Regions from separate parts of the Streptomyces sp. NPDC001728 genome, predicted to be linked through region 2. Evidence: riboswitches for the same ligand, from Rfam matches in the RefSeq annotation. Region 2 holds a riboswitch; each other region holds the start of a gene.
What was found. Region 2 has a riboswitch for cobalamin ahead of ABT154_RS19460 (energy-coupling factor ABC transporter permease). Riboswitches for the same ligand answer to the same signal wherever they lie in the genome.
Positions count from the first base shown of each region.

Region 1 (10,022 bases), on a different contig from region 2:
CGAGCGGATCACGGCCCCGTGGGTGACGTCCGGGTCGTCGCCCGCGTCCTTGGTGACGGCCGCCATGGCCGTCCCGCCGGCGAGCCGCTCCGCGGTGAGCGCGAAGGACGGCGTCTGTCCCTTGGGCAGGGTGACGGTCACCGGGTCGGGGAACTCGCCGGTCAGCAGGGCCGTGTACGCGGCCGCGGTCGCCGCGGTCGCGCAGGCGCCCGTCGTCCAGCCCGGCCTGAGGCCGGTGTGCTTGAGTTGGGCCTCACGCCCGCCGCCTGAAGTCACGAAGAGGCTCCTGTGCACATACTCATTCTCGGGGGGACCACCGAGGCCCGCGCCCTGGCCGGGCTGCTGCACGGCGGCGGGGTCAGGGCCACCAGCTCCCTCGCGGGGCGGGTGGCGAGCCCCCGGCTCCCCGAGGGCGAGGTGCGGATCGGCGGGTTCGGCGGGGCCCAGGGGCTCGCCGAGTGGATCGGCGCACACGCGGTGGACGCGGTCATCGATGCCACGCATCCCTTCGCCGAGCGGATCAGCTTCAACGCGGCCGGGGCGGCCGTCACCGCCCATGTTCCCCTGCTGGCGCTGCGCCGTCCCGGCTGGGTCCCGGCGGCCGGGGACCGCTGGCTGTCGGTGCCGTCCCTGGCGGCGGCGGCGGACGCGCTCGACGGCCTGGGGGAGCGGGTGTTCCTGACGACGGGCCGGATGGGCCTGGCGGCCTTCGCGGCCCTCCCGCACCGGTTCCTGGTCCGCTCGGTGGACGCCCCGGAGGCCCCGATGCCGGCCCGCGCCGAAGTGCTGCTCGACCGGGGCCCGTTCACCCTGGACGGCGAGCGGGAGCTGCTGGCCCGGCACCGGATCGACGTACTGGTGACGAAGGACAGCGGCGCCGCGGCGACCGCCCCGAAACTGACGGCGGCCCGCGAGGCGCGCATCCCGGTCGTGGTGGTCCGCCGCCCCCCGGTCCCGGACGGCGTCCCGGTGGCGACGACCCCGGAGGAGGCCGTCGCCTGGGTGCGGTCGCGCCTGCCATGAGCCCCGAGCGCGCCCGGTCCCCCGCGCGACAACCCTCCTCCCCGGGCGTTCAATGGAAGCGTGATTACCGTCCGATGGCTGGTCACCGCGGGGGCAGCGGCCGTGCTGGGCGTGGGCTCGCTCGCCGCGACCGGACCCACGCCCACGCCCACGCCCCCACCCGAGCCGCCTCCCGCCCAGCCCCCGCCGTCCCTCGACCGGGCCGACGTGGACCGGGCCGTCGGCCGGCTCGACGGGAGTGTCGCGGAGCTGATGAAGCGGACCGGAGTCCCCGGGGTCTCGGTCGCCGTCGTCTACCGCGACAAGGTCGTCCACATCAAGGGCTACGGGGTGCGCGAGGTCGGCAAGTCCGCCCGGATCGACGCCGACACCGTCTTCCAACTGGCCTCCGTGTCCAAGCCGATCGCCTCCACCATCGTCTCCGGAGCGGTCGGCGTGGACGGCTGGCAGAAGCCGGTCAACCCCGCACTGCCCGAATTCCGGCTCAAGGACCCGTGGGTGACGTCCCATGTGACGGTCGCCGACCTGTTCTCGCACCGCAGCGGCCTGCCCGACCACGCGGGCGACCTCCTGGAGGACCTCGGCTACGACCAGGACTACATCCTGTCCCACCTGCGGTACGAGCCCCTGGCGCCGTTCCGCGCGAGCTACGCCTACACCAACTTCGGCCTGACGGCGGCGGCCGAGTCCGTCGCCGCCGAGAAGGGCGTCCCCTGGGCGAAGCTCGCCGAGGACACCCTCTACAAGCCGGCCGGGATGAACCACACCAGCTCCCGCTTCGAGGACTTCGTCTCCAACCCCGACCGCGCCCACGGCCACGTCAAGCAGGCCGACGGGACCTGGAAGGCGCTGTACGTACGCGACCCCGACGCCCAGTCCCCCGCCGGCGGTGTCAGCTCCTCGGCCCGTGACATGGCGACCTGGCTGCGTCTCCAGCTCGCCGACGGCAGCCTCGACGGCCGCCGGATCGTCGCCGAGGACGCCCTGGACCTCACCCACCACCCCGAGGCCGTCGCCAACCCGGCGCCCGCCCCGGCCGCCCGGACCGGCTTCTACGGCCTCGGCTGGAACGTGTCGTACGACGACCGGGGCCGGCTGCGCCTCTCGCACACCGGCGCGTTCGCGCAGGGCGCGCACACCAACGTCACGATGCTGCCGGGCGAGCAGCTCGGCATCGTCGTCCTCACCAACGGCGCCCCGGCCGGTGTCGCGGACACCGTCGCCCTCGACTTCTTCGACACCGCGCAGGAGGGGAAGCCCAGCCGGGACTGGCTGCCGCTCGTCAACGCGCTCTACGAGCAGGAGGCCGACGCCGGCGTCTCGCCCACGAACTACGCGAAGGCGCCCGCCCACGCCAAGCCCGCGAAGGCCGACAGCGCCTACACGGGCACGTACACCAGCGCCTACTACGGCCGGCTGGCGGTGGCCAAGGGCGAGGACGGCGGTCTGGTGCTCCGGCTGGGGCCGGAGACGGAGCGTCAGTCGTACCGGCTGACGCACTACGACGGCGACACGTTCAGCTTCCCCACGCGCGGGGAGAACGCCGTCGGCCCGACCGGTGTCACGTTCTCCCCGGACGGGAAGACGGTCCGCGTGGAGTACCTGGACCAGGAGGGCCTGGGCACCTTCACCCGCACCGCCTCCTAGCCGACGGCGGGTTGGGCCCGGGTCACCCGTACCGGCGCGGTGTCCAGGTGATCGTGCGGCCGTCCGCCCGTTCCACCGCGCGCGTCTGCGAGGAGCCGACGAGCAGCAGCGTGCGCATGTCGACCTCGGACGGCTCCAGGGTCTTCAGGGTGACCACCCGTACGGACTGCTCGGGGCCGCCGACGTCCCGGGCGACGACCACCGGGGTCTCCGGGGGACGCAGTTCCAGGAGGAGGTCGCGGGCCGCGGCCACCTGGTGCGTACGGGACTTGGAGCCCGGGTTGTAGAGGGCGAGGACCAGATCGGCGCCGGCGGCGGCGCGCAGCCGGGCCTCGATGACGTCCCAGGGCTTGAGCCGGTCGGAGAGGGAGATCGTGGCGTAGTCGTGGCCGAGCGGGGCGCCCGCCGCCGCGGCTGCGGCGTTGGCGGCGGTCACCCCCGGGAGGACCCGTACGGGAACGTCCGCGTACTCCGGCTCGCAGGCGACCTCGAGGACGGCCGTGGCCATCGCGAAGACACCCGGGTCGCCGCCGGAGACGACCGCGACCTTCCGGCCGCGGCGGGCCAGGTCGAGGGCGAACTCCGCGCGCTCGGACTCGACCTTGTTGTCGGAGCCGTGCCGGATCTGCCCGGGGCGCAGCACCGGCACCCGGTCCAGGTAGGTGGTGTAGCCGACGAGGACGTCGGCGTTGACGAGCGCGCCGCGCGACTCGGGGGTGAGCCAGGGTGCCCCGGCAGGGCCGGTGCCGACGACGACGACCTCGCCCCGGTCCCGCACGGGAGGCGTGGCGTCGATCCGGGAGGGCAGGACGGCCACCGAGAAGTAGGGGACGGACTCGGGGTCGACGGCCGCGAGTTCGCCGGTGCGCTCGCCCGCCATGAAGGCGCGCTCCACATAGCGGGCGTCGTCGAGCCGGCCGGACCGTTCGAGGGCCCGCCGCACGGTGGGGAAGGTGCGGCCGAGCTTCATCACGACCGCCGAGTCGGTGCCCGCGAGACGGGCCGTCAGCTCGTCCTCGGGCAGGGTGCCGGGGATGATCGTGAGGACTTCCTCGGCCTCGCACAGCGGCTCGCCGAGCCGGGCGGCGGCGGCGCTGACCGAGGTGACACCGGGGATGACGGTGGTGTCGTAGCGGTCGGCGAGCCGCTTGTGCATGTGCTGGTACGAGCCGTAGAACAGCGGGTCGCCCTCGGCGAGGACGGCGACCGTGCGGCCCGCGTCGAGGTGGGCGGCGAGGCGGGCCGCGGCCTCCTCGTAGAAGTCGTCGAGGGCGCCCCGGTAGCCGCCGGGGTGGTCGGTGGTCTCCACCGTGAGCGGGTACATCAGCCGCTCCTCGACGTGGTCCTCGCGGAGGTGCTCGGCGGCGATCGAGCGGGCGATGGAACGGCCGTGGCGGGCCGAGTGGTAGGCGACGACGTCGGCGGCGGCGATGGCCTTCACGGCGGCCACGGTCATCAGATCCGGATCGCCGGGCCCGAGCCCGACGCCGTACAGCTTGCCGGTCACGGTCGTGCCCCCGTCGCCCTTCACCCTCATGCCCTCGGTCCCGCTCATGCCCTCGGTCCCGCTCATGCCTGGATCTCCGCTTCGTGAGCGATGGCGTTGATCGCGGCGGCCGTCATCGCGCTGCCGCCGCGCCGGCCCCGTACGACGAGGTATTCGAGGCCGAGTTCCTGGGCGGCCAGGGCGTCCTTGGACTCGGCGGCGCCGATGAAGCCGACCGGTATGCCGAGGACGGCCGCCGGGCGGGGGCCGCCCTTCGCGACCATCTCCAGGAGGTGGAAGAGGGCGGTGGGCGCGTTGCCGATGGCGACGACGGAGCCTTCGAGGCGGTCCCGCCAGAGTTCGAGGGCGGCGGCGGAGCGGGTGGTGCCGAGTTCGGCGGCCAGGCCGGGCACGGCCGGGTCCGAGAGCGCGCAGATCACCTCGTTGTCGGCGGGCAGCCGCTTGCGGGTGACGCCGCTCGCGACCATCTGCGCGTCGCAGAGGATCGGCGCACCGGCGCGCAGCGCGGCGCGGGCGTCCGCGACCACCCCGGGGGAGTACGCGATGTCCTGCACGAGGTCGGTCATGCCGCAGGCGTGGATCATCCGGACCGCCACCTGGGCGATGTCGGCGGGCAGGCCCGCCAGATCCGCCTCGGCGCGGATGGTGGCAAAGGACCGGCGGTAGATCTCCGCCCCGTCCTTCTCGTAGTCGAACATCCTGGTGCTCTCGCTCATCTCGTGTGGGTCGGCAGGGCGCGGGCCGCCGCGACTGCCGCGGTCAGGGAGGTACGGGGGGTGGGGGCGCCGTCCACCAGATAGGTGTCGTCGCCGGTGGCGAGGACGCCGGTCCAGGCGCCGTACGGGTGCCCGCAGCGGCGCGCGCACCCGGAGAAGTGCACGGGCAGCGGCCCGGGGGGCGCGGCGAGGGCGTCCGCCCGGACGTCGGCGAGGGACTTGGCGCACCCGGGGCGTCCGGTGCAGGCGGTGACCCCGGCGCCGGGGGCGTCGGGGCGGGTGATCAGGCCGTGCGACTCCAGCTCGGGGAGTCTCGCGGGGTCGGTGGTGACGACCGCCCCGCGCCAGGGCGTGAGCCGGACCTCGCCGGCGGGCAGCAGGGCCCGCAGCTGGGCGGCGGTCAGCCGGCCGAGCGGGGCGAGGACGTGCAGGGCGTGCTCGCCGAGCGGCCCGGGTGCGGGGGGCGGGGACGCGGGAAGCGGCGATACCGGTACGGGCTCCGCCGGGATCCCGGCCCGTGCGAGGGCTCCCGCCCAGTCGGGTACGTGCCCTTCGGGCAGTTCGCGGGGCCGCCAGGCGCCGTTCCCGGCGGCCTCGGCGGCGTCGAGGAAGGCGAGGGCGGCGGTGAGGGCGGCGCGGACGGCGTCGTCGGCGGCGAGCCGGAAGACCTGCGCGCCGAGCCACAGCAGGACGGTCCCGCCTTCTCCTGCGACCAAGCTCACATCGCCGCCGAGCCCGGCGACGTCTCCGCGCCCGTCGTCGAGGAGGAACAGGAACCGTCCCGAAAGGGACGCGGCCCGGGGTTCGGCGCACAGGGCGGTGTCCAGGGCGCGCGCCCACAACTGCACGTCCGCGTAACCGAGTCCGTCGAGTCCGGAGGCCGGGGAGGCCACGATGTTGCGGACGCGTTCATGGGTGGGGGAGGGCAGCAGCCCCGCCCCGGCGAGAAGCGCCGCGAGCTCCGCCCCACAGCCGTCGTCGAGCCCGCGCAGCTCCGCGTTGCCCCGCGAGGTGATGCTGATCCGCCCGTCACCGAGCGTCTCGGCGGCGTGGGCGAGCGCCTCGGCCTGACGTGCGGTCAACCGCCCGCCGGGCAGGCGCAGTCGGGCGAGCCGGCCGTCATCGGCGGGATGCAGGCGCAGCGCCCCGGGGCAGGCGTCGCCACGGTCCCGTATGCGAGCTTCGCCCGGTTCGGGCGGCGGGGGTGGGGTGGGCGGCATGGCGGCGAGCATACCCACGGGGAACCGGGCGGCCACCGAGTGTGATCCGGCCGACTCCCCGGCTCCCTCCGGCGCGGAGACCGCACGATCTAGGATGCAGATCGGCATGGGGTCCCAGGACCCCGGGGAGGAAGCCCGGTGAGAATCCGGCGCGGTCCCGCCACTGTGAGCCCGTACCAGCGATGGTGCGGGTGAGTCAGGAACTCCTGCCATCCATACGACCACCCGGGGCGCGGACAACCCCGAGGAAGGCCTGCGCTCGCCATGCTTCTGCTGCTGTCGCACTCCGACACCGATCTGCTCAGCGCCCGCGCGGCGACCGCCGGCTCCGGCGGCGGTCCGGTCGAGTACCGCTTCGCCAACCCCTCCCGGCTGCCGCTCGCCGGTCTCCCGGCCCTGCTCGACGGCGCCGACCTGGTCGTCGTACGGCTCCTCGGCGGGCTCCGCTCCTGGGAGGACGGGCTCGACGCGGTCCGCGCCGCCGGAAAGCCGATGGTCGTCCTCAGCGGCGAACAGGCCCCCGACGCCCAGCTGATGGAGGCGTCCACCGTCCCCGTCGGCGTCGCCACCGAGGCGCACGCCTACCTGGCGCACGGCGGCCCCGCGAACCTGGAGCAGCTCGCCCGCTTCCTGTCCGACACGGTGCTCCTCACCGGTCACGGCTTCGAGGCCCCGGCCGCCGCCCCCACCTGGGGGCCCCTGGAGCGCACGCCCCGGACGACCGACGGTCCGACGATCGCCGTGCTCTACTACCGCGCCCACCACATGAGCGGGAACACCGCCTTCGTCGGCGCCCTCTGCGAGGCCGTCGAGGACGCCGGCGCCCGGGCCCTCCCGTTGTACGTGGCCTCCCTGCGCGCCCCCGAACCGGAGCTGCTCGACCGCCTGCGTACCGCCGACGCCATCGTCACCACCGTGCTCGCGGCGGGTGGCACCAAGCCCGCCGAGGCGCAGGCCGCGGAAATGGGGGTGGCGCAAGGCGCCTCGGACAAGGGCGGTGGTGGGCGACGGGCGGGCGAGGAGGCCTGGGACGCGGGCGCGCTCGCGTCGCTCGACGTGCCGATCCTCCAAGCGCTCTGCCTGACTGGTTCGCGCGCCGCCTGGGAGGAGAACGACGAGGGCCTCTCCCCGCTGGACGCCGCGAGCCAGGTCGCCGTGCCCGAGTTCGACGGCCGGCTCATCACCGTCCCGTTCTCCTTCAAGGAGATCGACGAGGACGGCCTGCCCGCGTACGTCGCCGACGCCGAGCGCGCCGCCCGCGTCGCCGGGATCGCCGTCCGGCACGCCCGCCTCCGCCACATCCCGAACGCCGAGAAGCGGCTGGCGCTCGTCCTCTCCGCGTACCCGACGAAGCACTCCCGCATCGGCAACGCCGTCGGCCTGGACACCCCCGCCTCCGCCGTCTCCCTGCTGCGCCGGCTGATCGCCGAGGGGTACGACTTCGGGCCCGAGGCCGACCTTCCCGGTCTGCTCTCCGGCGACGGCGACGAGCTGATCTACGCCCTCATCGAGGCCGGCGGCCACGACCAGGACTGGCTGACCGAGGAGCAGCTCGCGAAGAACCCGGTCCGCATCCCTGCCGCCGACTACAAGCGCTGGTACGCGACGCTCCCCGAGGAGCTGCGCACCCACGTCGAGGAGCACTGGGGCCCGGCGCCCGGCGAGATGTTCCTCGACCGCTCCCGCAACCCGGACGGCGACATCGTCCTCGCGGCCCTGCGGCGCGGGAACCTCCTGATCCTCATCCAGCCGCCGCGCGGCTTCGGCGAGAACCCGATCGCGATCTACCACGACCCCGATCTCCCGCCGTCCCACCACTACCTGGCCGCCTACCGCTGGATCGCCGCCCGCGCCGAGGACGGCGGCTTCGGCGCCGACGCCATGGTCCACCTCGGCAAGCACGGCAACCTGGAGTGGCTGCCCGGCAAGAACGCCGGTCTGTCCGCCGCCTGCGGCCCCGACGCCGCCCTCGGCGACATCCCGCTGATCTACCCCTTCCTGGTCAACGACCCGGGCGAGGGCACCCAGGCCAAGCGCCGCGTCCACGCCACCCTCGTCGACCACCTGGTGCCGCCGATGGCCCGCGCCGACTCGTACGGCGACATCGCGCGCCTGGAGCAGCTGCTCGACGAGTACGCGCAGATCTCCTCCATGGACCCGGCGAAGCTGCCCGCGATCCGCGCCCAGATCTGGACGCTGATCCAGGCCGCGAAGCTCGACCACGATCTGGGCCTCCAGGAGCGCCCGGAGGACGACGGCTTCGACGACTTCCTGCTGCACGTCGACGGCTGGCTGTGCGAGGTCAAGGACGCCCAGATCCGCGACGGTCTGCATGTCCTCGGCGGCGCCCCGGAGGGCGAGGCCCGGGTCAACCTGGTCCTCTCCATCCTGCGCGCCCGCCAGATCTGGGGCGGCACGCAGGCGCTGCCGGGTCTGCGCGAGGCGCTCGGCCTGGACGAGTCGGCCGCGACCCGCACCACCGCCGACGAGGCGGAGGCCAGGGCCCGCGAGCTGGTCGAGGGCATGGAGGCGGCGGACTGGTCCGTGGACGCGATCCCGGCCGTGGCCGCCGCGTACGGCTCCGAGGTGCACGCCGTACTGCGGTTCGCCTGCGAGCAGGTCGTGCCGCGCCTGGCCGACACCACCGACGAACTCACCCACGCCGTCCACGCGCTGAACGGCGGCTTCGTCCCGGCCGGCCCCTCGGGCTCGCCGCTGCGCGGTCTGGTCAACGTCCTGCCGACCGGCCGGAACTTCTACTCGGTCGACCCGAAGGCCGTGCCCTCCCGGCTCGCCTGGGAGACCGGGCAGGCGCTCGCGGACTCGCTCCTTGAGCGCTACCGCACCGACAACGGCGAATGGCCGACCTCCGTCGGTCTCTCCCTGTGGGGGACGAGCGCGATGCGGACCGCCGGCGACGACGTGGCCGAGGCGCTCGCCCTGCTCGGCGTCCGCCCGCTGTGGGACGAGGCCTCCCGCCGCGTCAACGGCCTGGAGCCGATCCCGCTCGCGGAGCTGGGCCGTCCGCGCGTCGATGTCACCCTGCGCATCTCGGGCTTCTTCCGGGACGCGTTCCCGCACGTCATCGGGCTTCTCGACGACGCCGTCCGGCTGGTCGCGGGTCTGGAGGGCGAGTCGGCAGAGGAGAACTACGTCCGGGCGCACGCGCAGGCCGACCTCGCGGAGCACGGCGACGAACGGCGCGCCACCACCCGTATCTTCGGCTCGCGGCCGGGGACGTACGGCGCGGGCATCCTCCAGCTGATCGACTCGCGCGACTGGCGCACGGACGCGGACCTCGCCGAGGTGTACACGGTCTGGGGCGGTTACGCGTACGGGCGCGGGCTCGAAGGCCGCCCGGCGCGCGCCGAGATGGAGACCGCGTACAAGCGGATCGCGGTCGCCGCGAAGAACACGGACACCCGCGAGCACGACATCGCCGACTCCGACGACTACTTCCAGTACCACGGCGGCATGGTCGCGACCGTCCGCGCGCTCAGGGGCACGGCCCCCGAGGCGTACATCGGCGACTCGACCCGCCCCGAGACCGTCCGCACCCGCACGCTCGTCGAGGAGACCTCCCGGGTCTTCCGCGCCCGCGTGGTCAACCCGCGCTGGATCGAGGCGATGCGCCGCCACGGCTACAAGGGCGCGTTCGAGCTGGCGGCGACCGTCGACTACCTCTTCGGGTACGACGCCACGACGGGCGTCGTGGCCGACTGGATGTACGACAAGCTGACGCAGGAGTACGTGCTCGACCCGGAGAACCAGGCCTTCCTGAAGGAGGCCAACCCCTGGGCCCTGCACGGCATCGCGGAGCGCCTCCTCGAAGCCGAGTCGCGCGGCATGTGGGAGAAGCCGGACCCGGAGACCCTGGCCGCCCTGCGCCAGGTGTTCCTGGAGACCGAG
Region 1 covers NZ_JBEOZK010000001.1:205,288-215,309, reverse strand. The annotation lists gene ABT154_RS00990 (cobalt-precorrin-5B (C(1))-methyltransferase) at 1-276, opposite strand, end outside; gene ABT154_RS00985 (cobalt-precorrin-6A reductase) at 289-1,023, shown strand; gene ABT154_RS00980 (serine hydrolase) at 1,084-2,670, shown strand; gene ABT154_RS00975 (precorrin-2 C(20)-methyltransferase) at 2,693-4,207, opposite strand; gene ABT154_RS00970 (precorrin-8X methylmutase) at 4,240-4,893, opposite strand; gene ABT154_RS00965 (ferredoxin-like domain-containing protein) at 4,890-6,125, opposite strand; cobalamin riboswitch at 6,210-6,339, shown strand; gene cobN (cobaltochelatase subunit CobN) at 6,378-10,022, shown strand, end outside.
Region 1: it holds a riboswitch for cobalamin, as region 2 does, so the genes downstream of both, cobN (cobaltochelatase subunit CobN) here and ABT154_RS19460 (energy-coupling factor ABC transporter permease) in region 2, are expected to answer to the same signal.

Region 2 (10,022 bases):
GACGGTCCAGGTGGAACGGGGCACGGGGAGACCGGCGACATCACCGGAGCCGCTTCGTCCGCCGGCGTCCCGCCCGGCTCCGGCCCCACCGCCGGGGGCGCCGGCCGCGCCCGTGGCCCCGCGCAGCACCGCGGCGATCTCCTCCGCCGTCCCCGATATCGCCTCCGCGAGCCCTCCGGGAAGGACCCCGCCCGCCTGTCGCACCACCATCGCCACGCCTCTCCCCTGCCTCCGGCCGCACCAGACGGAGCACCGGTCGGTCAGGGACCGTACCAGCCAGTAGCCCTTTCGGCTCCGGTCGCGCGGCGCCGGTCTGCCGGAGCCGGGAGTCCCCTCGCGCCGGACCCGGCAGGATGATCTTGACGAGTTCCTGACGCGCCCGCCCGGTTGCGTCGTACACACGTTGCCTACGCTGGCCCGGCCACCCTCGTAAGTGGCGGAAATCCACCCCCAGCAGGACATCAGGAGCACCCTCATGGCCACATCCGACGGCATGGCCACACCCCACGGCAGGCCCCCGTCCGACGGCGGGGGCGCCTCGGAAGGCCCGCGCACGAGCCGGCTTCGGGCGTGGATGCTGGAGGGTCTTTCCGACATGGGCAAGGGCAAGCCCTCCCGTCCCGCGGAACCGGCCCCGGACGCCGGGCACAGGGGTCAGCGCTGGTGGCGGGTGATGTGCCTGACGGGTGTCGACTACTTCTCGACCCTCGGCTACCAGCCGGGCATCGCGGCCCTCGCGGCCGGCCTGCTCTCCCCCGTCGCGACGATCGTGCTGGTCGTCGTCACGCTGATCGGAGCCCTTCCGGTGTACCGGCGGGTGGCCGAGGAGAGCCCCCACGGCGAGGGCTCGATCGCGATGCTGGAGCGGCTGCTGTCCTTCTGGAAGGGCAAGCTGTTCGTCCTCACCCTGCTGGGCTTCGCGGCGACCGACTTCCTCATCACCATCACCCTGTCGGCCGCCGACGCGTCCACGCACCTGGTGGAGAACCCGCATCTGGCGGACGCTCTGCAGGACAAGCAGATGATCGTCACGCTGGTGCTGATCGCCCTGCTCGGCGCGGTGTTCCTCAAGGGCTTCCTGGAAGCCATCGGTGTCGCCGTCGCGCTGGTGGGGACCTATCTGGCGCTCAACGCCGTCGTCGTCGTGACCGGCCTGTGGCATGTGATCACCGAGGGACACGTGGTGACGGACTGGGCCTCGGCCCTGACCGCCCAGCACGGAAACGTCTTCGCGATGGTCGGTGTGGCTCTCCTCGTCTTCCCGAAGCTCGCGCTCGGACTGTCCGGGTTCGAGACGGGCGTGGCGGTCATGCCGCATGTGGCGGGGGATCCCGAGGACACCGAGGAGAAGCCGACCGGCCGCATCCGTGACACGAAGAAGCTCCTCACTACGGCCGCGCTGATCATGAGCGTGTTCCTGATCTGCACGAGCTTCATCACCACGGTCCTGATCCCGGCGAAGGAGTTCGAGTCCGGCGGCCAGGCCAACGGCCGCGCGCTCGCCTATCTGGCACACCAGTACCTGGGCAACACCTTCGGCACGGTCTACGACGTCGCCACGATCGCCATCCTGTGGTTCGCCGGGGCCTCCGCCCTGGCCGGGCTGCTCAACCTGATGCCCCGCTACCTGCCCCGGTACGGCATGGCCCCGCACTGGGCCCGTGCGGTGCGCCCGATGGTGATCGTCTTCACTCTGGTCGCCTTCCTGGTGACCTGGATCTTCGACGCCGATGTCGACGCCCAGGGCGGCGCGTACGCCACCGGCGTCCTCGTCCTCATCTGCTCCGCCGCCATCGCGGTGACCATCGCCGCGCGCAAGGCGGGGCAGCGCGGCTGGACGATCGGCTTCGCCGTGATCTCCGCCGTGTTCGTCTACACGACGGTCGTCAACGTCATCGAACGCCCGGACGGCGTCAAGATCGGTGCCTGCTTCATCGCCGGCATCATCCTCATCTCCCTCCTCTCCCGCCTGGGCCGCGCCTTCGAACTCCGCGTCACCCACATCGATCTCGACGAGATGGCGACGCGCTTCGTGCAGGACATCTCGCGCCGTACGGCCCGCTTCGTCGCCAACGAGCCCGATCGCCGTGACGTGGCCGAGTACCGCGAGAAGGTCGAGCAGATCCGCCACGACAACGACATCCCCGTCCACGAGGACCTGGTCTTCGTGGAGGTGACGGTCACCGACCCGTCGGAGTTCGAGGCCGGTCTACGGGTGCGCGGCGAGGTGCTGCACGGCCGCTACCGCGTCCTCACGGTGGAGAGCTCCTCGATCCCGAACGCGCTGGCGGCCCTCCTGCTGCACGTCCGGGACCTGACGGGCACCCGTCCGCACATCTACTTCGAGTGGACGGAGGGCAATCCGTTCGCCAACTTCCTGCGGTTCTTCCTCTTCGGTCAGGGCGACGTCGCGCCGGTCACCAGGGAGGTGCTGCGGGAGGCGGAGCCCGACCGCGCCCGCCGCCCCTACGTCCACGTGGGCTGAGGGCGTACCCTCCCGGGGCCGCGTCCCGGTGATCCGGAGGTACGCGCGCGTCACGCGGTGGCGCGCCGCCAGGCAGATTCGCGCAGGAGCCGGAGGCCGTTGAGGCCGACGAGGACGGTGGAACCCTCGTGGCCGAGGACGCCGAGGGGCAACGGCAGGGTGCCCGCGAGGTCCCAGACGACCAGGCCGGTGATGACCGTGCCCGCGATGACGAGGTTCTGCACGACCAGGCGCCGGGCGGTACGGGACAGGGCGAGGACCGTGGGGACGGTGGCGAGCTCGTCGCGGACGATGACCACGTCGGCGGTCTCCAGAGCCAGGTCCGAGCCGGCCCGCCCCATGGCGATGCCGGTGTGCGCGGCGGCGAGGGCGGGGGCGTCGTTGACGCCGTCCCCGACGACCATCACCTTGCGGCCCGCCCGCTCCCGCTCCCGGACGGCGGCGACCTTGTCCTGGGGCAGGAGGCCCGCGCGTACGTCCGTGATGCCGATGTCGGCGGCCAGACGGGCGGCGGCGCGCGGGTTGTCGCCGGTGAGCAGCGCGGGCGGGGTGCCGGTGAGCGCGGTCAGGGCCGCGACGGTGGCGGCGGCGTCCGGGCGCAGCCGGTCCGCGATGCCGAGGACGCCCGCCGGGACCCCGTTCATCATGACGAGGACGGCGGTCTGTCCGTCGGCCTCCAGCTCGCCCGAAACGGCTGCGGCGCGGACGGAGAGCGGGTCCTGTTCCCCGGTGAGGAGCCGGGCGGGCGCGCCGACCGCGACCGTGTCGCCGTCCAGGGTGGCGGTGACCCCGGTGCCGGGGGTGGAGCGGAAATCCTCGACGGGCGCGGGCCGATGGCCCCTGGCCCGAGCGGCTGCGACGACCGCGCGGGCCAGCGGGTGCTCGCTGGGGTGCTCGGCCGCGGCGGCGAGGGCGAGGATGGCGCCCTCGCCGGGGCCGGAGTCCGCCAGGGCGCGGACGGAGGTGACGCGCGGGGTGCCCTCGGTCAGGGTGCCGGTCTTGTCGAGGGCCACCACGTCGACCTGGCCGAGGCGCTCCATCACGACGGCGGACTTGACCAGTACGCCGTGCCGGCCCGCGTTCGCGAGGGCGGAGAGCAGTGGGGGCATGGTGGCGAGGACGACGGCGCAGGGCGAGGCGACGATCATGAAGGTCATCGCCCGGAGCAGTGCGTCGGTCAGGTCGGCGCCGAGGGCGAGCGGGACGAGGAAGACGGCCAGGGTGGCGGCGACCATGCCGAGCGAGTAGCGCTGCTCGACCTTCTCGATGAACAGCTGGGTGGGGGCCTTGGTCGCGGAGGCCTCCTCCACCATGCGGACGATCCGGGCGATCACCGAGTCCGAGGCGTCGCGTTCGACCCGGACGCGCAGGGCGCCCGCGCCGTTGAGGGTGCCGGCGAAGACCTCGTCGCCGGTCTCCTTGAGCACGGGCAGGGGCTCGCCGGTGATGGTGGCCTGGTCGACCTCGCTCGCCCCCGTCAGGACGCGGCCGTCGGCGCCGATCCGCTCGCCGGGGCGGATGACGACCGTGTCGCCGACGAGGAGGTCCCCGGTCGCCACGGTCTCCTCGGTGCCGTCGCCGAGGAGGCGGGTCGCGGTGGTCGGGGCGAGGTCGAGCAGTCCGCGCACCGAGTCGGCGGTACGGGCGGTGGCCACCGCTTCGAGAGCGCCCGAGGTCGCGAAGATGACGATGAGGAGGGCCCCGTCGAGCACCTGCCCGATGGCGGCGGCACCGAGGGCGGCGACGACCATCAGCAGGTCCACGTCCAGGGTTTTGTCCTTGAGCGCCTTGAGGCCCTCCTTCGCGGGTTCCCAGCCGCCCGCGAGGTAGGCCGCGGCGTACAGGGGTCCCCAGGTCCACGCGGGCGCGTCGAGGAGGTACAGGGGGAGGGCGGCCAGGAAGAGGACCAGGGCGGCCAGCGCCCAGCGGGCCTCCGGCAGCGCGAGGACGCGGGTGCGGCGGACCGGCGGCGTCGTCACGGCGGAGGGCCGGGCGGGCTCGGTCAGGGTGGAGACCATGGCGGAAGGAGTCCTTCGGGGGAGGGGGCGTACGCGCTCACCCACGGGAGGGTTCGTACCGTCCCACCGTACAGGAATACTTGAACATCCATTCATGTGTTCATTTCCGTAGGATGACGTCCATGGGCCACGGAGCGAACACCACGGACGACGGCACACCCGCGCGCACCCGCCTGACCCCCGAGAACGCGCAGCAGGTCGCCACCACCCTCCAGGCCCTCTCCACACCGTCGAGGCTCCTGATCCTGGCCCGCCTGCGCGAAGGGCCCTGCGCGGCGACCGAACTCGCGGACGCCGTCGGCATGGAGCAGTCCGCCTGCTCCCACCAGCTCCGTCTGCTGCGCAACCTCGGCCTCGTCACCGGCACCCGGCAGGGCCGCTCCGTGGTCTACGCCCTGCACGACGACCATGTCGCCGGCCTCCTCGACCAGGCCCTCCACCACGTGGAGCACCTCCGCCTCGGCGTGACGGACCCGGCCGCCGGGGTGCGCGGGGCGTAGCCGGAGCGGGCGGACAGGCCGGAGGTCCGCTCGTGGTCCCCCGAGAAGGCCGGGCCGTCCCGTCGTGGTGACCGGAAAGAAGGCGGGGCGTGCGGCGATCACCGCCACAACCGGGCGCCCCCTCACTAGAGTCGGTACCGAGTCGACATTTTCTGTCAGCCTCACCTGGAGGTACCGATGCGCATGCTCATCAACGTCCCCGAGACCGTCGTCGCCGATGCCCTGCGCGGAATGGCCGCCGCGCATCCCGAGCTCACCGTCGACGTGGAGCGCCGGATCGTGACGCGGCGGGACGCGCCCGTCGCGGGGAAGGTCGCCCTGGTGTCCGGCGGAGGGTCCGGGCACGAGCCCCTGCACGGCGGGTTCGTGGGGCCGGGGATGCTCGCTGCCGCCTGCCCCGGAGAGGTCTTCACCTCCCCCGTGCCCGACCAGATGGTGCGGGCCGCGGCGGCGGTGGACAGCGGCGCCGGGGTGCTGTTCGTCGTCAAGAACTACACCGGGGACGTCCTGAACTTCGAGATGGCCATGGAACTCGCCGAGGACGAGGGCATCCAGGTCGCCAAGGTCCTCGTCGACGACGACGTCGCCGTCACGGACAGCCTGTACACGGCGGGCCGGCGCGGCACCGGCGCCACCCTCTTCGTGGAGAAGATCGCGGGCGCGGCGGCCGAGGAGGGCGCCCCGCTGGAGCGGGTGGAGTCGATCGCCCGCCGGGTGAACGAACGCTCCCGGTCCTTCGGCGTGGCTCTCGCCGCGTGCACCACCCCCGCCAAGGGCAGCCCCACCTTCGACCTCCCGGAAGGCGAACTGGAGCTGGGCGTCGGCATCCACGGCGAACCCGGACGCGAGCGGCGGCCGATGATGACCTCGCGGGAGATCGCGGACTTCGCCGTCGACGCCGTCCTGACGGACCTGCGCCCGTCGGGGCCGGTGATCGCCCTGGTGAACGGGATGGGAGCGACCCCGCTCCTCGAACTGTACGGATACAACGCCGAGGTGCAGCGGGTGCTCGGCGAGCGGGGGGTGCCGGTGGCCCGGACCCTGGTCGGGAACTACGTGACCTCGCTCGACATGGCCGGCTGCTCGGTGACCCTGTGCGAGGTGGACGAGGAGCTGCTGCGGCTCTGGGACGCGCCCGTGCGGACGCCTGCGCTGCGCTGGGGCCGGTGAGCCGGGGCATGGAACAGTCCGGAGAGACGGGAGAGGCGGACCGGATGGGCGACGGCACGGACACCTTCGGCGCGGACTTCCTGGTCCGCTGGCTGACCCACCTGGCCGAGGCGGTCGACCGCGAGGCGGACCGGCTCACCGAGCTGGATTCGGCCATCGGCGACGCCGACCACGGCGCCAATCTCAAGCGCGGGTTCGCCGCCGTGAGCGACATCCTCGCGAAGGAGCCGCCGACGATGCCGGGCGCGGTGCTCACCACCGCCGGACGGCAGTTGATCTCCACGGTCGGCGGCGCGTCGGGGCCGCTGTACGGCACGCTGCTGCGCCGTGCGGGCAAGACGCTGGGCGACGGCAAGCGGGTCACCCGGGCCGAGTTGGCGGAGGCCCTCGGTGCCGGTGTGGCGGCGGTGTCGCAGCTGGGCGGGGCCCAGGTGGGCGACAAGACGATGCTGGACGCCCTCGTGCCGGCCGTGGAGGGGCTGCGGGAGTCGTACGGTGCCGCCCGTACGGCCGCCGAGGCGGGCGCCCTCGCGACCGTACCCCTGAGGGCCCGTAAGGGCAGGGCCAGTTACCTCGGCGAGCGGTCGGTGGGCCACCAGGACCCGGGGGCGACGTCCTCGGCCCTGCTGTTCGCGGCACTGGACGAGACGGCGGGCGCGGAGGCCTCGCGTACGGAGACGGCGGACCCCGCGGCATCCCGTACGGAGGCGGCGGGCGCCGAGGCCTCTCGCGCCGGGGGGGCGTCATGAGCGGCGGGACCCCGGCCGGTTCCGTCGGCATCGTGCTCGTCTCGCACAGCGCCGCCGTCGCGACGGCGGTGGCCGAGCTGGCCCGGGGGCTCGCCGGCGGCGGCGACCTGGCGCCCGTGGCCCCCGCGGGCGGGACCCCGGACGGCGGACTGGGCACCAGTTCCGAGCTGATCTGCGAGGCGGCGAAGGCCGTCGACCGGGGCGCCGGAGTGGCGGTCCTGGTCGATCTGGGCAGCGCCGTGCTCACCGTGAAGGCGCTGCTCGCCGAGGGCGACGAACTGCCCGGGGGTACCCGCCTGGTGGACGCGCCGTTCGTCGAGGGCGCGGTCGCCGCCCTGGTCACGGCGAGTGCGGGCGGGGACCTCGACGCGGTGGCCGCGGCGGCCTCGGAGGCGTACGCCTACCGCAAGGAGTGAGTGCGCGGAGTGACCGAGAGGCCGCACCGGGTGGCGACCGTGTTGTGATCCAGCAGGTCAACGCACTAATGTCGCAGGGCCTTGGTGTACGGGAAACCGGTGAAGTACCGGTGCGGCCCTCGCCACTGTGATCGGGAGGTCCGGCTCCACCCCCGCGGGGAACACCCTCGGGGAAGCCACTGGACCGCGTCGGGAGACCGTCGTGGTGTGGGAAGGCGGAGACCGGACTGCATGACCGTCAGCCAGGAGACCGGCCAGGGTGCGTTGTCCATCCACGAGGTGCTGGAGAGGGTCTCCCAACCATGCATATAGCCGAGGGGTATCTGCCCCCTGTGCACGCCGCCGTCTGGGGCGTCGCGTCCGCGCCGTTCGTCGTCCACGGGGTCCGCGCGCTGACCCGCGAGGTGCGGTCGAATCCCGAGTCCACCCTGCTGCTCGGCGCCTCAGGCGCCTTCACCTTCGTCCTGTCGGCACTCAAACTGCCCTCGGTGACAGGGAGTTGCTCACACCCGACCGGTACGGGTCTGGGCGCCATCCTCTTCCGGCCGCCGATCATGGCGGTCCTGGGGACGATCACCCTGCTCTTCCAGGCGCTGCTGCTCGCGCACGGCGGCCTTACCACGCTCGGCGCGAACGCCTTCTCGATGGCGATCGTCGGCCCCTGGGCCGGTTACGGGACGTACCGGCTGGTACGCCGCCTCGGGGCGCCGCTGATGGTCGCCGTGTTCTTCGGCGCGTTCGTCGCCGACCTCTCCACGTACTGCGTGACCAGTGTGCAGTTGGCCCTGGCCTTCCCCGACCCGGGCAGCGGTGTCCCCGGCGCGCTGGTGAAGTTCGGCGGCATCTTCGCCGTGACGCAGATTCCGCTCGCGGTGAGCGAGGGCCTGCTCACCGTCCTCGTGATGCGGCTGCTCACGCAGTCCAGCAAGGGTGAACTGGTCCGGCTCGGCGTCCTCGCCGGGCGCCGGACGGACCGGCACGAGGAGGCGGCCTCGCGATGAGCAGGAACGCGAAGATCAACGCCCTGCTGCTGCTCGTCGTCGCCGCGCTCGCGGTGCTGCCGCTCGCGCTGGGGCTCGGGGACCACAAGAAGGAGCCGTTCACCGGCTCCGACGCGGAGGCGGAGACCGCGATCACGGAACTCCGCCCGGACTACGAGCCGTGGTTCAGCCCCTTGTACGAGCCGCCGTCCGGAGAGATCGAGTCCGCGCTGTTCGCCCTTCAGGCGGCCGTCGGCGCGGGCGTCCTGGCGTACTACTTCGGTCTGCGGCGGGGGCGCAGGCAGGGGGCGGAACGCGCGCAGGCGGAGGCCGAGGCGGCCGTGGAGGAGGGGGCCGCCGCCCACGGGCACGGCGCCACTCCCCCGCACGACGACCCCGCCGCCGCGCCCCCGCGCGAGGCCCCCGACGGGCAGGACGCGTAGCCGCCGATGCTGCCGATCGACGCGGCGGCGCACAGCAGTCGCTGGCGCCGCCGTCATCCCGCCGAGAAGGCGCTGCTCGGCTTCGGCCTGACCTTGTGCGCCGTCGGTCTGCCGCCGTGGCCGGGCGCCGTGCTCGTCGCGGCGACCACGCTCACGGTCCTGCTCGGTCCGGCCGGTGTGCCGGGCCGGGCCCTGTGGCGGGCCTTCCGGGTGCCGCTCGCGTTCTGCGTCACGGGAGCCGTTCCGCTGCTCTTCGAGGTCGGCGGCGCCCGGGGGCTCGTCGCGTGGGCGCCTGGCGGGCCCGCGCAGGCGGGCGGGCTGCTGCTGCGGACGGCGTCGGCCTCGCTCGGGGTGCTGCTGTTCGCGTTCACGACGCCGGTGTCGGACGTCCTGCCCCGGCTCGTACGGGCCGGGGTGCCGGCGCCGGTGGTCGACGTGGCGCTCGTGATGTACCGGATCATCTTCCTGCTGCTGGACTCGCTGGCCAAGATCCGGCAGGCGCAGGCGGCCCGGCTCGGGCACACCACACGGGCGGCGACCTGGCGGTCACTGGCCGGTCTCGGCGCGACGACGTTCGTCCGGGCCTTCGACCGGGCGCAGCGGCTGCAGTCGGGGCTCGCCGGGCGGGGTTACGACGGGACGCTGCGGGTCGTGGTGCCCGCGTGTGCGGTGTCCCGCCGGTTCCTCGCCGCCTCCGGCGCCCTCCTCGCGGGGCTCGTCGCCCTCACTCTCGTACTGGAAAGGTTCCTTCCGTGACGTCTTCGCCGCCCTCCGCTCCCGTCGTCGAGCTGGTCCGCGCGGGTTTCGCCTACGAGGACGGTCCCGCGGTCCTCTCCGGGGTGGATTTCGCGGTGGCGGAGGGGCGCGCGGTCGCGCTGCTCGGCCGCAACGGCGGCGGCAAGACGACGCTGCTCCGGCTGCTCAGCGGGGGGCTGCGGTGCGGGAGCGGGTCGCTGCTCCTGGACGGGGAGGAGGTGGCGTACGACCGGAAGGGGCTGACCCGGCTGCGGACGACCGTGCAGCTGGTGGTGCAGGACCCGGACGACCAGCTGTTCGCCGCGTCCGTCGGCCAGGACGTGTCGTTCGGGCCGATGAACCTGGGGCTGCCGGAGAAGGAGGTACGGCTCCGGGTGCGCGAGGCGCTGGAGGCGCTGGACATCGCGGCGCTGGAGGACCGGCCGACGCATCTGCTGTCGTACGGGCAGCGCAAGCGCGCGGCGATCGCGGGGGCCGTGGCGATGCGGCCACGGGTGCTGATCAT
Region 2 covers NZ_JBEOZK010000012.1:50,424-60,445, forward strand. The annotation lists gene ABT154_RS19425 (maleylpyruvate isomerase family mycothiol-dependent enzyme) at 1-210, opposite strand, end outside; gene ABT154_RS19430 (APC family permease) at 494-2,485, shown strand; gene ABT154_RS19435 (heavy metal translocating P-type ATPase) at 2,536-4,503, opposite strand; gene ABT154_RS19440 (ArsR/SmtB family transcription factor) at 4,626-5,003, shown strand; gene dhaK (dihydroxyacetone kinase subunit DhaK) at 5,181-6,173, shown strand; gene dhaL (dihydroxyacetone kinase subunit DhaL) at 6,218-6,922, shown strand; gene ABT154_RS19455 (PTS-dependent dihydroxyacetone kinase phosphotransferase subunit DhaM) at 6,919-7,338, shown strand; cobalamin riboswitch at 7,404-7,611, shown strand; gene ABT154_RS19460 (energy-coupling factor ABC transporter permease) at 7,641-8,339, shown strand; gene ABT154_RS19465 (energy-coupling factor ABC transporter substrate-binding protein) at 8,336-8,761, shown strand; gene cbiQ (cobalt ECF transporter T component CbiQ) at 8,768-9,517, shown strand; gene ABT154_RS19475 (ATP-binding cassette domain-containing protein) at 9,514-10,022, shown strand, end outside.

Region 3 (10,022 bases), on a different contig from region 2:
ATCCTGGGCGTGCTCTTCGGGGTGGGACCGGACCAGCTCGGGCTCTCCGGGGGCGGCGACGAGCCGGTGGCCGGCGCCTCGTCGGTGGCCCGGGTCGACCAGAGCTGCACGAAGGGGTCCGACGCGAACGCCCGCGAGGACTGCCGGATCGTCGCCGTCGTCAACAGCCTCCAGGACTACTGGCGGACCGAGTACGCCCGCAGGGGCGGCACCTACGGACCCGCGAAGACGGTGATGTTCAGCCGGCGGGTGGGGACCGCGTGCGGCTCCGCGACCTCGGCGGTGGGGCCGTTCTACTGCCCCGGCGACCGGCAGGTCTATCTGGACCTGGGCTTCTTCGACGAGCTGCGGACCACGTTCGGGTCGAGCGGCGGACCCTTCGCACAGGCGTACGTGGTGGCGCACGAGTACGGCCATCACATCCAGAACCTGATGGGGACGCTGAGCCGCGCCCAGGACGGGCGGACCGGCGCGAACTCCAACGCCGTACGGGTCGAGCTCCAGGCCGACTGCTACGCGGGCGTCTGGGCGCGGCACGCGACGAGCAGTCCCGACGACCGGACGGGCCGGCCGCTCCTGACCACGCTCACCGACGCGGACATCCGGAACGGCCTGGACGCGGCGGCGGCGGTGGGCGACGACCGGATCCAGGAGAAGTTCCAGGGCCGGGTGACCCCGGAGACCTGGACGCACGGCTCGGCGGCCCAGCGGCAGCAGTGGTTCCACGAGGGCTACCGGACCGGCGACATGGCCCGCTGCAACACCTTCCGCTGAGTTGTCGGTGGGGGCTGCCAGACTGAGACTCAGGTCACATTCGACGGCATCGAGAGGGAGTGATCGGGATGGCCGAGGCACCCCAGGTCTGTCCGACACTGACGTACGACGACGCCAAGGCGGCGATCAAGCAGCTCACGGAGGGCTTCGGTTTCACCGCGACCGCGGTGTACGAGGCCGAGGACGGGCGGGTCGCGCACGCCGAGCTGGCGTACGGGAACGGCATGGTGATGCTGGGCAGCAAGGGCACCGGCAGCGAGTTCGACAAGCTGATGGCCCGCGGCGGCCCGGTGGGCGTCTTCGTCCACGTGGCCGACGTCGACGAGCACCACGCGCGCGCCGCCGCCCACGGCATCGAGATCGTGATGCCGCCCAAGGACCAGGACTACGGCTCCCGGGACTACATGGCCCGGGACGCCGAGGGGAACATCTGGAGCTTCGGGACGTACACCCCCGGCGCCGCGGAGTAGCCGGACGCCGGGGACGCGGTCCTCGTCACGCTCCCCCGGTGTGGACCTGGAAGGCGGCCCTGCGGACCGCCTTCGCCAGGGCCGGGTCGGGGTGGGCGGCGGCGAGGGCGACCAGGACCTGGACGGTACGCGGGTGGCCGACGGCCCGGACCTCGTCGAGCAGTGCCGGGACGGTGCCCTGCACGGCGGATTCGAGGTGCCGGACGAGCAGCGCGCTCTCGCCGTGGTCGGCGACGGCCGCCGCCGTGTCCACCCACAGCCAGGTGGCTTCCTCGCGGGTGAGGACCTCCTGGGCGTCGTCGGGGTCGGCGCCCTCGTACTCGGCGATCCAGAGCAGGGCGTACGGCCGGAGCGACGGTTCGGCGACGGTGGCGCGCACCTCGGCCTCGGCGGGGGCGCCGACGACCCGGAGCGCCTCGAAGGCGAGGCCGCGCAGCAGGGCGTCCTCGCCCCGGGCGACGGCGAGGAGCTCGGCCACCGCGCTGGAGAGCGTGCGGGCCGCGAGCCAGGCGCGGTACTCGGCGCGGGCCGGTCCCGGGGTGAGCCGGGCACAGCCGCGGAGCATGTCCTCGGCGGACTGCTCGATGTTGCCCGCGGGGCTCTGCGCGGCGACGCAGATCTGTTCCAGCTTGACCCAGACCGCCCAGTTGCCGAGCGGAGTCAGGGTGGCGTGACGCCCTTCCGCACCGGGGTCGAGGGTGAGCGCGCCGACGGCCGCGAGGCCTTCGAGGGCCCAGTCGAGGAGGGCCGGGAGTCCGACGGCGGCGTGGTTCGCGGCCGGGGTGCCCGCGGTCTCGGCGGCGGGGCCCGCGGCCGGGACCTCGCAGCGTTCCTCGCGCAGTTCCTCGACGCGCTGGCCGAGGAGGTCGAGGAGGGCGGGGACGAGGACCGGGCCCTGGGAGAGCTGGAGCAGCGAGAGGACCTGGGGGACGGCCTCGACGACCTCGGCGACGGCGCTCGGCGCGACCCCCTCGGAGGCCGGGTGCACCAGGGACCAGGCGTCGAAGAGCGCGACCCAGCCGCGCAGGACGGCGGAGTCGTCCCGGTCCCAGGCGTGCAGCCGCCAGCCGGGGCGGACGGTGCCGCCGTGGAGTTCGACGAGTCCGGCGAGCCGCGCGCGGTCCCAGCCGGCCCGGATCTGGCCGGGCGTCAGGTCCAGTGCGGCGGCGGCCCTTTCCTCGGCGAGGACCGCGGCGGGGACGGTGGCCGGGGCCGTGCCGGGACCGGGACGGGGGGGCGTGTCGGCGCCGCGCTCGACCGCGGCCCAGCGGGCGATCCGTACGGCGTCGGCGAGGACCTGCCGGGCCTGGCGGGCGAGTTCCGCGCGGGGCGGAGTGCCCTCGGGCGGCCGTGGCGCCGGCCGGGTGCGCCGGGTCGTCACGGCCCGTCGGGCGGTGGCCAGCGCCCGGGGGCGGACGAGTCGGAGTCTGGAGTTGCGCGCCAATGGTTCATCGGGCTTTCGAGACGTCACGGGGGCAGTCTTCCCGCTGACGGCCCGAAAGCCCAATCGGAATCGGCCACCCCGTCATGACGGGCGCGCGGACGGGCCCGGGAACAGGCGCGGCAGGCCCGGGCAGAACAGGCGCGGACGGCCTCGGCGGAACGGGTGCGGCGGCCTCAGACGAGGGGAGTGAGGAAGCGCCGGAGGGCTTCCTCGTAGCGGACCGGGTCGGCGTTCCACATCGCGGCGTGCGGGGCGTGCCGCACGGTCTTGAGGGTGACCAGGTCGGGACGGCGCGCGGCCAGCTCGACGGAGGGCTCCCAGGGGGCGACGGTGTCGTCGGGGCCGTGCATGAGGAGGACCGGGACGCGCAGGGCCTCGGGCTGGGAGGCGGCCATGAGCAGGTCGCCGTGGACTCCGGTCCTGCTCCGGGCGGAGCGGACGGCGAGCGGGAGCAGCGGTCCGGGGAGGTGGTGGGCCGAGACGAGGTTGCGGAGGGTGGCCTCCCAGTCGAGGACCGGGGAGTCGAGGACGAGGCCGCCGATCCGGTCGCGCATCCCGGACTCGGCGGCGGCGCGCAGCGCCATCGAGGCCCCGGTCCCCCAGCCGTGCAGGACGACCTTGCGGGCGCCGCGGCGGACGGCGTACCGGATGGCGGCGTCGACGTCGCGCCATTCGGAGTCGCCGAGGTGGGCGAGGCCGTCGGGGGAGGCGGGTGCTCCCTCGTCGCCCCGGTAGGCGGGGACGAGGACGGGGATCTTGCGCCGGTTGAAGAAGGGGACGAGGTTGAGCGGGTGCTCGCGCGTGGTGCCGAGGCCGTGCAGGGCGATGACCCAGGTGGTGCGGGGGGCGGCGACCAGCCAGGCGGGCAGCGGGCCGAGTTCGCCGGGGATCTCGACGTCCTCCTGGGCGAGCCCGAGGGCGGTGATCGGTGTGCCTCGGTGCAGCTGGGGGGTGAACCGGACGCGGGCGCCGGGGCCGAACACCCCGAGTTCGACCCGTTCCAGGCGCCGGACGACGGTGTCCGCGGTGTGCGGGACCCGGTCGAGGACGGGGCCGACGACGGCGTGCAGGCCGTGGCCCTCGATCCCGTAGGTGCCGGGGCGCAGCGAGGCGAGGCTGCGGGTGAGGGTGATCCGTTCGGGGTCCGTGGCGTGCACGGTCAGTCTGGGGTCCCCGGGCAGGGGTCGTCCGGACGGCGCCCTGAGGGCGACGTCGCTGGCGTACCGGCCGGCCGCGATCGCGACCGCGCCGACACCGATCAGAGTGGTGACGGCCGCTGCCGTCGCTGTAGCCGGGCGCACGCTCCCAGTCTCGGCACGGTGGGGGCGGGCTGCCACCGGACGGACCCGGCCGGGGGGTGGGGCGGGGGCCGGGGCGTCCCGGGGAGGCCCCCCGGGGAGTGACATGGGTCTCCTCGGTCGGGGTCCCCCGTCCGGATGACGCGGTCCGGGGAGCGGAACCGGGTGGCGGGGGGCGAACCGGGTCAGGTCGCATGTGCCCGGTGTCCGCCCGGATTACCCGGGGTTGCGGGGTGCCCGCATCGTGGACGGCCGGTACGCCGGAGCCGTAAGCGGAATGCCTTGACACCGGATGGAGACACCGCAGCGCCCGACCCAGTTCACCTTCCGTTCACCCAGGTTGCCTACGTTCGACTGGCCACTGACGCCAAACGATTGCCTGGGTAAATGGAACACATCACGCTGCTGCTCGCCATTGTGGTCGTGACAGCTCTCGTGTTCGATTTCACGAACGGTTTCCACGACACCGCCAACGCGATGGCCACGACCATCTCGACCGGTGCGCTGAAGCCCAAGACGGCGGTGGCCATGTCCGCCGTGCTCAACCTCGTCGGCGCGTTCCTGTCCGTGGAGGTCGCCAAGACGATCTCCGGCGGGATCATCAACGAAGAGGGCATCCGCACAGAGGTGATCTTCGCCGCGCTGGTCGGCGCCATCCTGTGGAACCTGCTGACCTGGCTGCTCGGACTGCCGTCCAGCTCCTCCCACGCCCTCTTCGGCGGTCTCATCGGCGCCGCGGTCATGTCGGCCGGCTGGTCGGCCGTGAACGGCCCGACGATCGTCACCAAGGTCCTCATCCCGGCCGTCGCCGCGCCGATCGTGGCCGGTCTCGCCGCGATGCTGGCCACCCGGCTGACGTACCGGATCGGCGCGAAGACCGACGAGAAGCACACCGCCAAGGGCTACCGGGTCGGCCAGATCGCCTCCGCCGGTCTCGTCTCCCTCGCCCACGGCACCAACGACGCCCAGAAGACGATGGGCATCATCACCCTGGCCCTGGTCACCCAGGGCGTCGTCGCCCCCGGCGCCAACCCGCCGCTCTGGGTCGTCGTCTCCGCCGGCATCGCGATCGCCCTCGGCACCTACCTCGGTGGCTGGCGCATCATCCGCACCATGGGCAAGGGCCTCACCGACCTCCGGCCGCAGCAGGGCTTCGCCGCCCAGACCAGCGCCGCGACGGTCATCCTGGCCTCCTCGCACCTCGGCTTCTCCCTCTCCACCACCCAGTCCTGCTCGGGTGCCGTGATGGGCGCCGGTCTCGGCCGCAAGGGCGGTGTCGTCCGCTGGTCGACCGCGACCCGGATGTTCGTCGCCTGGGGTCTGACCCTGCCCGCCGCGGCCCTGGTCGGCGCCGGTGCCGAGTTCCTCACCAAGCAGGGCCCCTGGGGCATCGCCGCCGTCGCGGTCCTGCTGATCGCCGGCTCCGGCGTCATCTGGTCGCTGTCCCGCCGCAAGCCGGTCGACCAGCACAACGTCACCGCCGACGACCTCGACGCCGAGACCGAGCCCGCGGGTGTGGTGACCACCGCCATCGCGGCCGTCATCCCGCCGCCGCCGGCCGGTTCCGTCGCCGCCGTCAGCGACGAGGACCTCAAGACCACCATCCCCGCGCCGGCCCCGACCGACCCGAGCGCTCCCCCGGCCCCCGCCGCAGCGGTGTAAGGAACGAACGACATGAAGATCGACTGGGCAGCCCTCGGCTCCGTCTTCGGAGTCAGCCTCGTGGCGACCGTCGCCCTGGTGGGCCTCTTCACCCTCGGCATCATCGGCCTCTCCAAGCAGGAGCGGGCCGCCGCTCAGGGAGGCTCCGCCGCCCTGGCCCGCACCGGCGCCTACGCCTGCTTCGCCCTGTGCCTCGCGGCCGTGGCGTACGGCATCTACCTGATCGTCGCCTGACGGTCCGCAAAACACGACGGCCGGGCGGTCCGCACCTCGCGTGCGGGCCGCCCGGCTGTCGTGTTTGTGGCGCTTCGCACAGTGACGCGATGCAGGTCAAGGGTGAGTTGACGGCTGTTCTCGGGCCGTGGTGGACTGCCGAGGCCATTACGGAGGCAGTAGAGGAAGTCCGGTGCGAATCCGGCGCGGTCCCGCCACTGTGACCGGATCCGAAGGGTCCGGGAGTCAGGAACTCTCGCCGCCGGTCACGTCGATCCAGGGCGCGGACCCTGAGTGAGGACACAGCGCCATGCCCGGCCGCAGCCCCAGACCTTCCAGCGCCACCGCCGTCTTCGCGTACGGCGCCGCCGCGGGCCTCGCCCTCGACCTGCTCGTCGGCGACCCCCGCCGCGGCCATCCCGTCGCCGCGTTCGGCCGGGCCGCCGCCGGGGTCGAACGGGCCCTGTGGCACGACCACCGCGGCTGGGGCGCCCTGCACACCGCCGTCTGCGCCGGCTCCACCGCCGCCCTCGGCGCGCTCGCCGCCCGGACCGTACGGAACCGGCCGGCCGCTTCGATCGCCCTCACCGCCGCCTCCGTCTGGGCCGCCGTCGGCGGTACGACCCTGGGGCGGGAGGCCCGCGCGATCGGCGGCGCCCTCGCCGCCGGGGACCTGGAGGTGGCCCGGGAACGGCTGCCCCACCTGTGCGGGCGCGACCCGCACTCCCTGGACGGACCGGCGATGGCCCGCGCGGTCGTCGAGTCGGTCGCCGAGAACACCTCCGACGCCGTGGTCGGCGCCCTCTTCTGGGGCGCGGTCGCGGGCGTGCCGGGCCTCGTCGCCTTCCGGGCCGTCAACACCCTCGACGCCATGGTCGGCCACAAGTCCCCCCGCCACCGCCGCTTCGGCTGGGCCTCCGCCCGCCTCGACGACCTGGCCGGCTGGCCCGGCGCCCGGCTGACGGCCGTGGCCGCGACGCTCGCCGGAGGGGACCCGCGCGGGGCCGCACGGGCCTGGCGGGCGGACGCGGCGAAGCACCCGAGCCCCAACGCGGGCCCCGTCGAGGCCTCCTTCGCGGGCGCGCTCGGCGTACGGCTCGGCGGGACCCTCTCGTACGCCGGAAGGACCGAGCACCGGCCCGTCCTGAACGGGCGGGGGCGGCCCGTCGAGGTCACCGACATCGACCGGGCGGTCCGGCTGTCCCGCCGGGTCACCGGACTGACCCTGGCCGCCTGTGTGGGCGGCCGGATGATCGCGAGCGCGCTGAAGCGGAGGAACGCATGAGGGGTGGGGGGCTGCTCGTCGCCGGGACCACGTCCGACGCCGGCAAGAGCGTCGTGACGGCCGGCATCTGCCGCTGGCTGGTCCGGCGGGGAATCAAGGTCGCGCCGTTCAAGGGACAGAACATGTCCCTGAACTCCTTCGTGACGCGCGAGGGCGCCGAGATCGGGCGGGCGCAGGCCATGCAGGCACAGGCCGCCCGCGTCGAGCCGACCGCGCTGATGAACCCGGTGCTGCTCAAGCCGGGCGGCGACCGCTCCAGCCAGGTCGTCCTGATGGGCAAACCGGTGGGGGAGATGAGCGCCCGCGGCTACCACGGGGGACGCCAGCAGACCCTCTTCGAGCCGGTGATGGCGTGCCTGGAGGAGCTCCGGGGCACCTATGACGCAGTGATCTGCGAGGGGGCGGGCAGTCCGGCCGAGATCAATCTGCGGCGCACCGACATCGTGAACATGGGCATCGCACGGGCCGCGAAGCTGCCCGTGGTCGTCGTCGGGGACATCGACCGGGGCGGGGTCTTCGCCCAGTTCTTCGGGACGACGGCGCTGCTCTCGCCCGAGGACCAGTCGCTGGTCGCGGGCTATCTCGTGAACAAGTTCCGGGGTGACGTCACCCTCCTGGAACCGGGGCTCGACATGCTGCACGGGCTCACCGGGCGCCGGGCCCTCGGCGTCCTGCCGTACGCGCACGGGCTCGGCATCGACGAGGAGGACGGCCTGCGGGTGTCGCTGCGCGGCACCGTCCGCGAGTCGGTCGTCGCACCGCCGGTCGGTGAGGACGTGCTGCGGGTCGCCGTCTGCGCCGTTCCGCTGATGTCCAACTTCACGGACGTGGACGCGCTGGCCGCCGAGCCGGGTGTCGTCGTGCGGTTCGTGGACCGGGCGGAGGAGCTCGTCGACGCGGACCTGGTCGTCGTGCCGGGGACCCGGGGGACGGTGAAGGCGCTCGCGTGGCTGCGCGAGCGGGGGCTCGCGGACGCCCTCGTCCGGCGCGCGGCCGAGGGCCGGCCGGTGCTCGGCATCTGCGGCGGTTTCCAGGCCCTGGGCGAGCGCATCGAGGACGAGGTCGAGTCGAGGGCCGGTGTGGTCGACGGGATCGGCCTGCTTCCCGTACGGGTGCGGTTCGGGGTCGAGAAGACCCTCGCCCGGCCGGTCGGCGAGGCCCTCGGGGAGCGGGTCGAGGGGTACGAGATCCACCACGGCGTCGCGGACGTGCTGGGCGGTGAGCCGTTCCTGGACGGCTGCCGGGTCGGCTCCGTGTGGGGCACCCACTGGCACGGCTCGCTGGAGGGCGACGGGTTCCGGCGGGCGTTCCTGCGGGAGGTCGCGACGGCGGCGGGGCGGCGGTTCGTCCCGGCTCCCGACACGTCGTTCGGGACGCTGCGGGAGGAGCAGCTCGACCGGCTCGGCGACCTGATCGAGGAACACGCGGACACGGACGCGTTGCTGCGGCTGATCGAGGAGGGGGCCCCGTCGGGGCTGCCGTTCGTGCCGCCGGGTGCGCCGTGAGGACCCCAGGACCCGCAGACACACCGAGCGAAGGAGCGATCACCCGATGAGCACCCGCTATCCGTTCACCGCCGTCGTCGGCATGGACGACCTGCGGCTGGCGCTGCTGCTGAACGCCGTCAGTCCCGCGGTGGGCGGTGTCCTCGTGCGCGGCGAGAAGGGCACCGCCAAGTCCACGGCCGTCCGCGCGCTCGCCGAACTGCTGCCCGTCGTTCCGGTGGTCGCGGGCTGCCGGTTCAGCTGTGACCCGGCCTCGCCCGACCCGGCGTGCCCGGACGGGCCGCACGACGACGCGCCCGGGGCCGAGCGGCCCGCGCGGATGGTCGAGCTGCCCGTCGGCGCCTCCGAGGACCGGCTCGTCGGCGCGCTCGACATCGAGAAGGCGCTCGCCGAGGGCGTGAAGGCTTTCGAGCCGGGGCTGCTCGCCGCCGCGCACCGGGGGATCCTCTACGTCGACGAGGTCAACCTGCTCTCGGACCACCTCATCGACCATCTCCTCGACGCCGCCGCCATGGGGGCCTCCCACGTCGAGCGCGAGGGTGTCTCCGTACGGCATGCCGCCCGCTTCCTGCTCGTCGGGACCATGAACCCCGAGGAGGGCGAGCTGCGACCGCAGCTGCTCGACCGGTTCGGGCTGACCGTCGAGGTCGCCGCGTCACGCGACCCGCAGCAGCGGGTCGAGGTCGTCCGGCGGCGGCTCGCCTTCGAGGACGACGCGACCGGCTTCGCCGCCCGCTGGGCCGGCGAGGAGACCGCGCTGCGCGAACGGATCGTCGCCGCCCGGCAGTTGCTGTCCCGGGTGACCCTCGGGGACGCTGCGCTGCTCCAGATCGCCGCGACCTGCGCCGCCTTCGAGGTGGACGGCATGCGCGCCGACATCGTCATGGCCCGGACGGCGACCGCACTCGCCGCCTGGGCGGGGCGGACCGAGGTGACCTCCGAGGACGTACGGCAGGCCGCCCTCCTCGCGCTCCCCCACCGCCGCCGCCGCAACCCCTTCGACGCGCCCGGCATCGACGAGGACAAGCTCGACGAGACCCTGGAGCAGTTCAAGGGCCAGGACCAGGAGCCGGACGAGGACCCCGAGCCCGACGGTCCCGGCGACGGCGGTCCCGACGGGGACGGCCCCGGGGACGGCGGCCCTGGTGGCGGTCCGGACGGCGGGGGTGTTCCGCCGCAGAGCGACGCGCCCGCCGCCGAGAACTCCGCCGAGAACGCCCCCGCGTCCGAGGGCTCCTCCGTGCCCGAGGACTCCCCCGCACCCGAGCCCGCTCCCCAGCACGCCGGGGCGGGTGCCGGTGCCGGTGAGCGCGCCGCCGTGAAGGCCGCCGAGCCCTTCCGTACGCGGATGCTCAGCGTGCCCGGTCTCGG
Region 3 covers NZ_JBEOZK010000003.1:471,322-481,343, reverse strand. The annotation lists gene ypfJ (KPN_02809 family neutral zinc metallopeptidase) at 1-774, shown strand, start outside; gene ABT154_RS07605 (VOC family protein) at 843-1,244, shown strand; gene ABT154_RS07600 (hypothetical protein) at 1,270-2,715, opposite strand; gene ABT154_RS07595 (alpha/beta hydrolase) at 2,862-3,989, opposite strand; gene ABT154_RS07590 (inorganic phosphate transporter) at 4,374-5,648, shown strand; gene ABT154_RS07585 (hypothetical protein) at 5,661-5,882, shown strand; cobalamin riboswitch at 5,997-6,136, shown strand; gene ABT154_RS07580 (cobalamin biosynthesis protein) at 6,172-7,146, shown strand; gene ABT154_RS07575 (cobyric acid synthase) at 7,143-8,651, shown strand; gene ABT154_RS07570 (putative cobaltochelatase) at 8,698-10,022, shown strand, end outside.
Region 3: it holds a riboswitch for cobalamin, as region 2 does, so the genes downstream of both, ABT154_RS07580 (cobalamin biosynthesis protein) here and ABT154_RS19460 (energy-coupling factor ABC transporter permease) in region 2, are expected to answer to the same signal.